DNA from 2 places in the Kitasatospora sp. NPDC096128 genome. Region 1 is predicted to be linked to the other one. Evidence: riboswitches for the same ligand, from Rfam matches in the RefSeq annotation. Region 1 holds a riboswitch; the other holds the start of a gene.
What was found. Region 1 has a riboswitch for ZMP and ZTP ahead of ABTY61_RS36615 (bifunctional 5,10-methylenetetrahydrofolate dehydrogenase/5,10-methenyltetrahydrofolate cyclohydrolase). Riboswitches for the same ligand answer to the same signal wherever they lie in the genome.
Positions count from the first base shown of each region.

Region 2: it holds a riboswitch for ZMP and ZTP, as region 1 does, so the genes downstream of both, ABTY61_RS17820 (glycine hydroxymethyltransferase) here and ABTY61_RS36615 (bifunctional 5,10-methylenetetrahydrofolate dehydrogenase/5,10-methenyltetrahydrofolate cyclohydrolase) in region 1, are expected to answer to the same signal.

Region 1 covers NZ_JBEOSP010000054.1:16,810-20,194, reverse strand. Annotated here, with positions in the region: gene ABTY61_RS42080 (hypothetical protein) at 1-42, opposite strand, end outside; gene ABTY61_RS36625 (hypothetical protein) at 338-949, shown strand; gene ABTY61_RS36620 (DinB family protein) at 1,016-1,576, opposite strand; ZMP/ZTP riboswitch at 1,643-1,727, shown strand; gene ABTY61_RS36615 (bifunctional 5,10-methylenetetrahydrofolate dehydrogenase/5,10-methenyltetrahydrofolate cyclohydrolase) at 1,790-2,617, shown strand; gene ABTY61_RS36610 (LysR family transcriptional regulator) at 2,605-3,385, opposite strand, start outside.
Region 2 covers NZ_JBEOSP010000014.1:125,792-129,176, reverse strand. Annotated here, with positions in the region: partial or broken gene ABTY61_RS17825 (aldehyde dehydrogenase family protein) at 1-342, shown strand, start outside; gene ABTY61_RS17820 (glycine hydroxymethyltransferase) at 412-1,920, opposite strand; ZMP/ZTP riboswitch at 1,941-2,035, opposite strand; gene ABTY61_RS17815 (ABC transporter permease) at 2,340-3,311, shown strand.

The sequences.
Region 1 (3,385 bases):
CCTGGCCCGGGCCTTCTTCTTGCGGCGGCGCTTCGACGACATGGCGACTCCTCTCGCAGCCGGGACCCCGATCCCCTGGCCTTCCACCGTTCCACACCCGGCCCGCCCCGGCCCGTCGAGCGGCCCCCGCGACCACGCGACCCCGCGGCCCGGTCGGGCCCGGAGCAGGTCCCGGCCCCACCGTGGCGGGCCGGGAAGGGGTGGCGGCGGCGGGGCGGTGCTCTCCGTCGTCGTCATGACGACCGGAGCAGGGACGGAAGGACCCACGGACACGGGGCACCCGATCACCGTTTCCACCGCTCGACTCCGCTCGCGGGGCCCGTGGCAGACTGGCCCGGTGACGAGCGCCGCGCCGACCGACGAGCACCTCCTGGAGCGCCAGCGCGCCTTGCAGGCCGAAGCCGACGCGGTCCACGCCGACCTGGGCCTGGACGCCCTGCTCGGCGCCCTGGGCACCCCGGTGCGGGTGGGCAGTTCGGCCCTGGGGCTGATGGTGCGCCGGGACCTGGACGTCACCGTGGTGTGCCCGCGCCTGGACGCCTCCGTCCACGAGCGGGTGGCCGCCGCCGGGGCGCGCCTGGCGCTGCACGAGCGGGTGCGGCAGGTGCGCTTCCGCAACGACACCGGGGTCTGGAACGAGGACCCGGCCGCCTACCCGGACGGCCTCTACCTGGGCCTGGACCACCGCTCCCCCGACGGGCACGACTGGACCCTCGACCTGTGGTTCGTCGACGACCCCGACCGCCAGCCCGACCTCGCCCACCTGCGCGACCTGCCCCCGCGGCTGACCGGGCAGGCCCGCACCGCGATCCTGCGGATCAAGCACGCCTGGGCCGACCGCCCCGAGTACGGGCGCGGCGTGCGCAGTTGGGGGATCTACCGGGCGGTCCTGGAGGAAGGGGTGCGCACCCCGGAGGAGTTCGAGCGCCGCCTCGCCGGGCTCTCCTGAGGCCCCGCCGACGCCCGCAGGCAGGAGGGACTCCAGGGTGGGCGGCCTGGGCACCGGCAGCCCGCGTCACTGTCCCACGCGGCCGTCGACGCACTCGCGCAGCAGGTCGGCGTGGCCGCAGTGGCGGGCGTACTCCTCGATGCGGTGGACCTGCAGTTCCCGGACCGAGAGCCGCTGCTTGCCGAGGCGCTCGCCCAGGTCCGGATGGGCGGCCAACTCGGTGTCCAGCGCGGCCTGTTCGCGCTCCAGGTCGCGCCAGGCGGCCTCGACCAGGGTCGGGTCGGCGAGCGCGCCGTCGAAGTCGGCGTCGCGGGCGCCGTACAGCTTGGGCAGCGGCTCGCCCGCGCGGATCCAGTTGTGCCAGTCGCGCTCCACCTCGGCCAGGTGGCGCACCAGGCCGAGCAGGGACATCGTCGAGGGCGGCACCGAGCGCCGGGCGAGCTGCTCGGCGTCCAGGCCCTCGCACTTCATCCGCAGGGTGTGGCGGTAGTTGGTCAGGTAGTCCTCGATGGTGGCGGCTTCGCCGTCCGGGGCGGGGCCTTCGCTGTTGCGCGGGTCGTCGTCCGGGTCGGCCCACATGTCGGGGTGGACGGTGGCCTGGGTCCATCGCTCGGGTCGCTCGCTCATGGTGTGCATGCTCGCCCGCAACCGCCCGGTTCTTCAACCGGGTTCCCGCGCCGCTCGGTTACCCTGGGGGCGGGCCGTGACTGGCGCTGGGGTGGAGTACCACCGGGGAGCGGCCCGACATCCGTCGATGCCGTGCGCCTGGGCGACTCGTGCGAGCTCAGGAGCGCCCCCGTGACCGACACCCCCGTGACCGATCTCCAGCAGGCCCGTCTGATGGACGGCACCGGCCCGGCCCGCCGGCTCACCGGGACCAGTGCGGCCGCGGCCGCCGAGCTGCGCCGGCGCACCGGGACGGCGCCCTGTCTGGCGACCGTCCTGGTCGGCGAGGACCCGGCCTCGGTGACGTACGTCCGGATGAAGCGCGCCGCCTGTGCCCGGGCGGGCATCGCGTCGCGGCACGTGGCCCTGCCCGCCTCGGTGAGCACCGCCGAACTGGTGGACGCGGTCGGCGGGTTGTCCGCGGATCCGGGGGTGCACGGCATCCTGGTCCAGCACCCGGTGGGCCCGCACCTCGACGAGCGGGCCGCGTTCGAGGCGATCGCCCCGGAGAAGGACGTCGACGGGGTGACCACGCACTCCTTCGCGGCGATGGGCTTCGGCCTGCCGGGCTTCGTCTCCTGCACGCCCGGCGGGATCGTGCGGCTGCTGGACGAGTACGGCGTCGACCTCGCGGGCAAGCACGCGGTCGTGGTGGGGCGCAGCGCCATCCTGGGCCGGCCGGCGGGCCTGCTGCTGCTCGGGCGGGACGCCACCGTGACGTACTGCCACTCGCGCACCGCGGACCTGCGCTCGCTGGTGCGGGAGGCGGACGTGCTGGTCGCGGCGGTGGGGCGGCCGCGGTTCATCGCGGGGGCGGACGTCAAGCCGGGCGCGGTGGTGGTCGACGCGGGCTACCACCCCGGCCCGGTGGGCGACGTGGACTTCGAGACGGCCCGGCTCCGCGCGTCGCTGATCACCCCGGTGCCCGGCGGGGTGGGGCCGATGACGATCGCGGTGCTGCTGGCCCAGACGGTGCAGGCGGCGGAGCGTCAGCTCGGGTGAGCGTCGGCCCCGGTGGCTTCCGGCCGCTCGGGGCGTCGGCTCCGGTGAGTGCCCGCCGCCGCATGGCTCCCGGCCGCCGCCCGCAGGAAGCCGAGGAAGCCGGCCGCCGCGGGCGGTACCCGCTGCCCCCTGCGGGTGGCGGTGGCGACGTGCCGCACGGGGGTGTCCTGGGGGTGGAGGGGGACCAGGACGATGTCGGGGCGGGCGGCGCGGGCGGCCAGGGACGGGATGAGGGTGGGGCCCAACCCGGCGGCGACCAGGCCGAGTTTGGCGGGCCAGGCGCCGACGGCGTACTCGATGCGGGGCTGGAAGCCGCTGCGCAGGCAGGCGGCGAGCAGGGTGGATCCGGGGTCGCGGCGGGCGGCGATCCAGGGTTCGTCGGCGAGTTCGGCCAGGCGCAGGCGGCGCCGGCCGGCGAGCCGGTGGCCGGGCGGGAGGGCGACCAGGACGGGGTCGGCGAGCAGTGGTCGCAGGTCGAACCGGTCGGTGTCGTAGGCGTCCTGGGGGTCGTCGGCGTAGGAGGCGACCACGGCGAGGTCGATGGTGGCGTCGGCGAGGCGGTCGAGCAGTTGGACGGTGAGGCCTTCGGTGAGGGTGGTCTCGACCTGCGGGTGGGCGGTGCGGAAGGCGGCCAGGGCGCTGGGGACGAGTTCGGCGTTGGCGCTGTCGAAGGCGCCCACCCGCAGGCGCCCGGTGTCCAGTTCGGTGAGGGCGAGGAGGTCGCGGCGGGTGGTGTCGAGGCGTTCCAGCAGGGCTTCGGCGTGCGGG
Region 2 (3,385 bases), on a different contig from region 1:
GTCTTCGCCAACTCCGGCCAGACGTGCAGCGCCTGGACGCGTCTGCTGGTGCACCGGGACCAGTACGAGGAGGTGGTCGCGCTCGCCGCCAAGGCCGCCGAGAAGTACGTCCCGGGCGACCCGACCGACCCGCAGACCCGGATCGGCCCGCTGATCAACGCCAAGCAGCTGGCGCGGGTCCGGGGCTACCTGGAGGGCGCGCTCGCCCAGGGCGCCCGGCTGCTGGCAGGCGGCCCGGACCCGCTGGCCCCGTTCGGCGGTTACAAGGGCTCCGGGCTCGGCCGCGAACTGGGGCGGCACGGACTGGAGGAGTTCCTGCAGTACAAGTCGCTCCAGTACTAGAGAGGTTGACTCCGGGCCGCCGAACTTCCCTTCGGCGGCCCGGAGTCACGGCCGGCGCCTCCGGTGCGGTCAGACCAGGTCGACGCCCGGGTAGAGCGGGAACGGCGCCAGGAGGTCGGCGGCGCGCTTGGCGATGCCGTCGCGCAGGGCCTCGTCGAGGGCGTAGTTCGCCTTGGACGGAGCCCCGTTGGCGGTGGTGGTGGGGGTGGTGGCGCGCAGGACGGTGTCGATCAGGGCGGCGATCTCGTCCATCTCGACGACACCCAGACCGCGGGTGGTGAGCGCCGGGGTGCCCAGCCGCACGCCCGAGGTGTACCAGGCGCCGTTCGGGTCCTGCGGAACGGAGTTGCGGTTGGTGACGATGCCCGAGTCGAGCAGCGCCGCCTCGGCCTGGCGGCCCGTCAGGCCGTAGCCGGAGACGTCGGCGAGCACCAGGTGGTTGTCGGTGCCGCCGGTGACCAGCTTGCCACCGCGGCGCAGCAGGCCCTCGGCCAGCGCCTGGGCGTTGTCGACCACCGCGCGGGCGTAGGCCCGGAACTCGGGGCGGCGGGCCTCGGCGAGGGCGACGGCCTTGGCGGCCATCACGTGCGAGAGCGGGCCGCCGAGCACCAACGGGCAGCCGCGGTCGACGTGTTCGGCGAGCTCGGTGTTGCTGAGCACCATGCCGCCGCGCGGGCCGCGCAGGGACTTGTGGGTGGTCGTGGTGACGATGTGGGCGTGCGGCACCGGGTCGTGGTCGCCGGTCAGCACCTTGCCCGCGACCAGGCCGGCGAAGTGCGCCATGTCGACCATGAGGGTCGCGCCGACCTCGTCCGCGATCTCCCGCATCTTGCGGAAGTTCACCAGTCGCGGGTAGGCGGAGTAGCCGGCCACCAGGATCAGCGGGCGGAACTCGCGGGCGGTCTCGCGCAGCGCGTCGTAGTCGATCAGGCCGGTGACCGGGTCGGTGCCGTAGCTGCGCTGCTCGAACATCTTGCCCGAGATGTTGGGCCGGAAGCCGTGGGTGAGGTGGCCGCCGGTGTCCAGGGACATGCCGAGCATCCGCTGGTTGCCCAGTTCCTGGCGCAGCAGGGCCCAGTCCTCCTCGGTGAGGTCGTTGACGTTGCGCGCGGCGGCCCGCTCCAGGGCCGGGCTCTCGACCCGCTGGGAGAGGACGGCCCAGAAGGCGGTGAGGTTGGCGTCGATGCCCGAGTGCGGCTGGACGTAGGCGTGTTCGGCGCCGAACAGCTCACGGGCGTGCTCGGCGGCGATCGCCTCGACGGTGTCGACGTTGCGGCAGCCGGCGTAGAAACGGCGGCCGACGGTGCCCTCGGCGTACTTGTCGCTGAGCCAGTTGCCCATGGTGAGCAGGACGGCCGGGGAGGCGTAGTTCTCGCTGGCGATCAGCTTGAGCGAGGCACGCTGGTCCCCGAGCTCCCGGCCGATGGCGGCGGCGATCCGCGGCTCCACGCCGGCCACGACGCCGAGGGCGCTGCGGAAGGCGGTGTCGGCCGCCGGGCTCGCGGCGGTGTGCGGCTGCTGCGGGTGCGGCTGCGGCTGCTGCGCGGGAATCTGGTCGGACGCGGGGGTCTGGGCCATGGCGGTCTCCTGGTGGGGATGCGGGCGGCCCAGGCGCTCGGCAACGACGTGAGGATTCACGGGACCGCTTCCCGATGGTCGATTCCATCCCTACGCGCCAGTCGCGGTCCACCGGGATCGTATCAACACCCCGGGGACTGTGGCGGAGGTCTCAGAATGCGGAACGGCCGGTCCGATTGGGCAGGTTATGTCCGTTCTCCCGCAACGGCCGTGTTGCAGGGAAATGAAGCCGCCACAATTCTCGAAACAGTCCGGAAGGAATTCCCGTGGGGCGCCTTCCGGTGATTTGCGGAACGTCGGACGCATCCGATCTGATGTCGCCCGAACGGCCCCCGGGAAACCCCCTGGTGCCGATCGGTAAATGCCCACCAGCGCCCCTCACCCACGGGGCGGCGGAGAATTCGGGGAGTACACCTCTCATGGCAGCGGTCGACACAGTCGCAGTTACCGGCCCGGCCCCCGGGTCCGCCGCACCGGGCCTGCTGCGCCGGGTGCTGCGCGACCGGGTCGGCGCCGCCGCCTCCGCCGTCGTCCTGCTGATCCTGCTGCTCGCCCTGGCCGCGCCGCTGGTCGCCGCCCTGTACGGGAAGAACCCGGTCGAGCACTACGGCCAGAACACTCCGGGCCTGCTCAGCGACGGCGGCCTGCCGATGCTGCCGAACGGCGGGGTCTCCGGCGAGTTCTGGTTCGGCCTGGAGCCCGGCCTCGGCCGGGACGTGCTGACCCAGCTGCTGTACGGCATCCGCACCTCGCTGCTGATCGCCTTCGCCGCGGCCGCCGTGACCACCACGCTCGGCGTGCTGGCCGGGGTCGCGGTCGGATACCTCGGCGGGATCGCGGACCGGCTTTTCGGCTTCCTCGCCAATGTGCTGCTGGCCTTTCCGACGCTGCTCCTGCTGCTCGCGCTCAGCCCGGTGATCCAGTCCCGACTGGTCGATCCGGGCGCCGCGGAACCGGAGTGGATGCAGTTCCTGGTGCTGATCCTGGTCTTCTCCGCGTTCGGCTGGATTCCGCTCGCGCTTTCCCTCCGGGCCACCGTCCGCTCGCTCCGGGAAAGGGATTTCGTGCAGTCCGCCCGGGCGCAGGGGGCGGGAAGGCTCCACATCGTCGTCCACGAACTGCTGCCGAACGTCCGCTCCCAGCTGATCGTGCACGCCACCATGGCCGTGCCGACCTTCGTCGCCTCCGAAGCCGCGCTGTCCTTCCTCGGCGTCGGCATCACCGAGCCCGTCCCCGACTGGGGGCGGATGATCTCGCGCGGCTCGGAGGTCTTCCAGGCCGACCCCACCTACCTGGTCTTCCCCGGCGTGGCCCTGCTGGTGTTCGTGCTCGCCTTCAACCTGCTCGGCGACGCCGTCCGGGACGCGCTGGACCCGCGCCGCGGCCGCTGAGCCTGCTTCCCGTTCCGTCCGTTTCCGTCCGACTCCTGATTCCGTCCGATTCCACCTGATTCCGTCTGATTCCG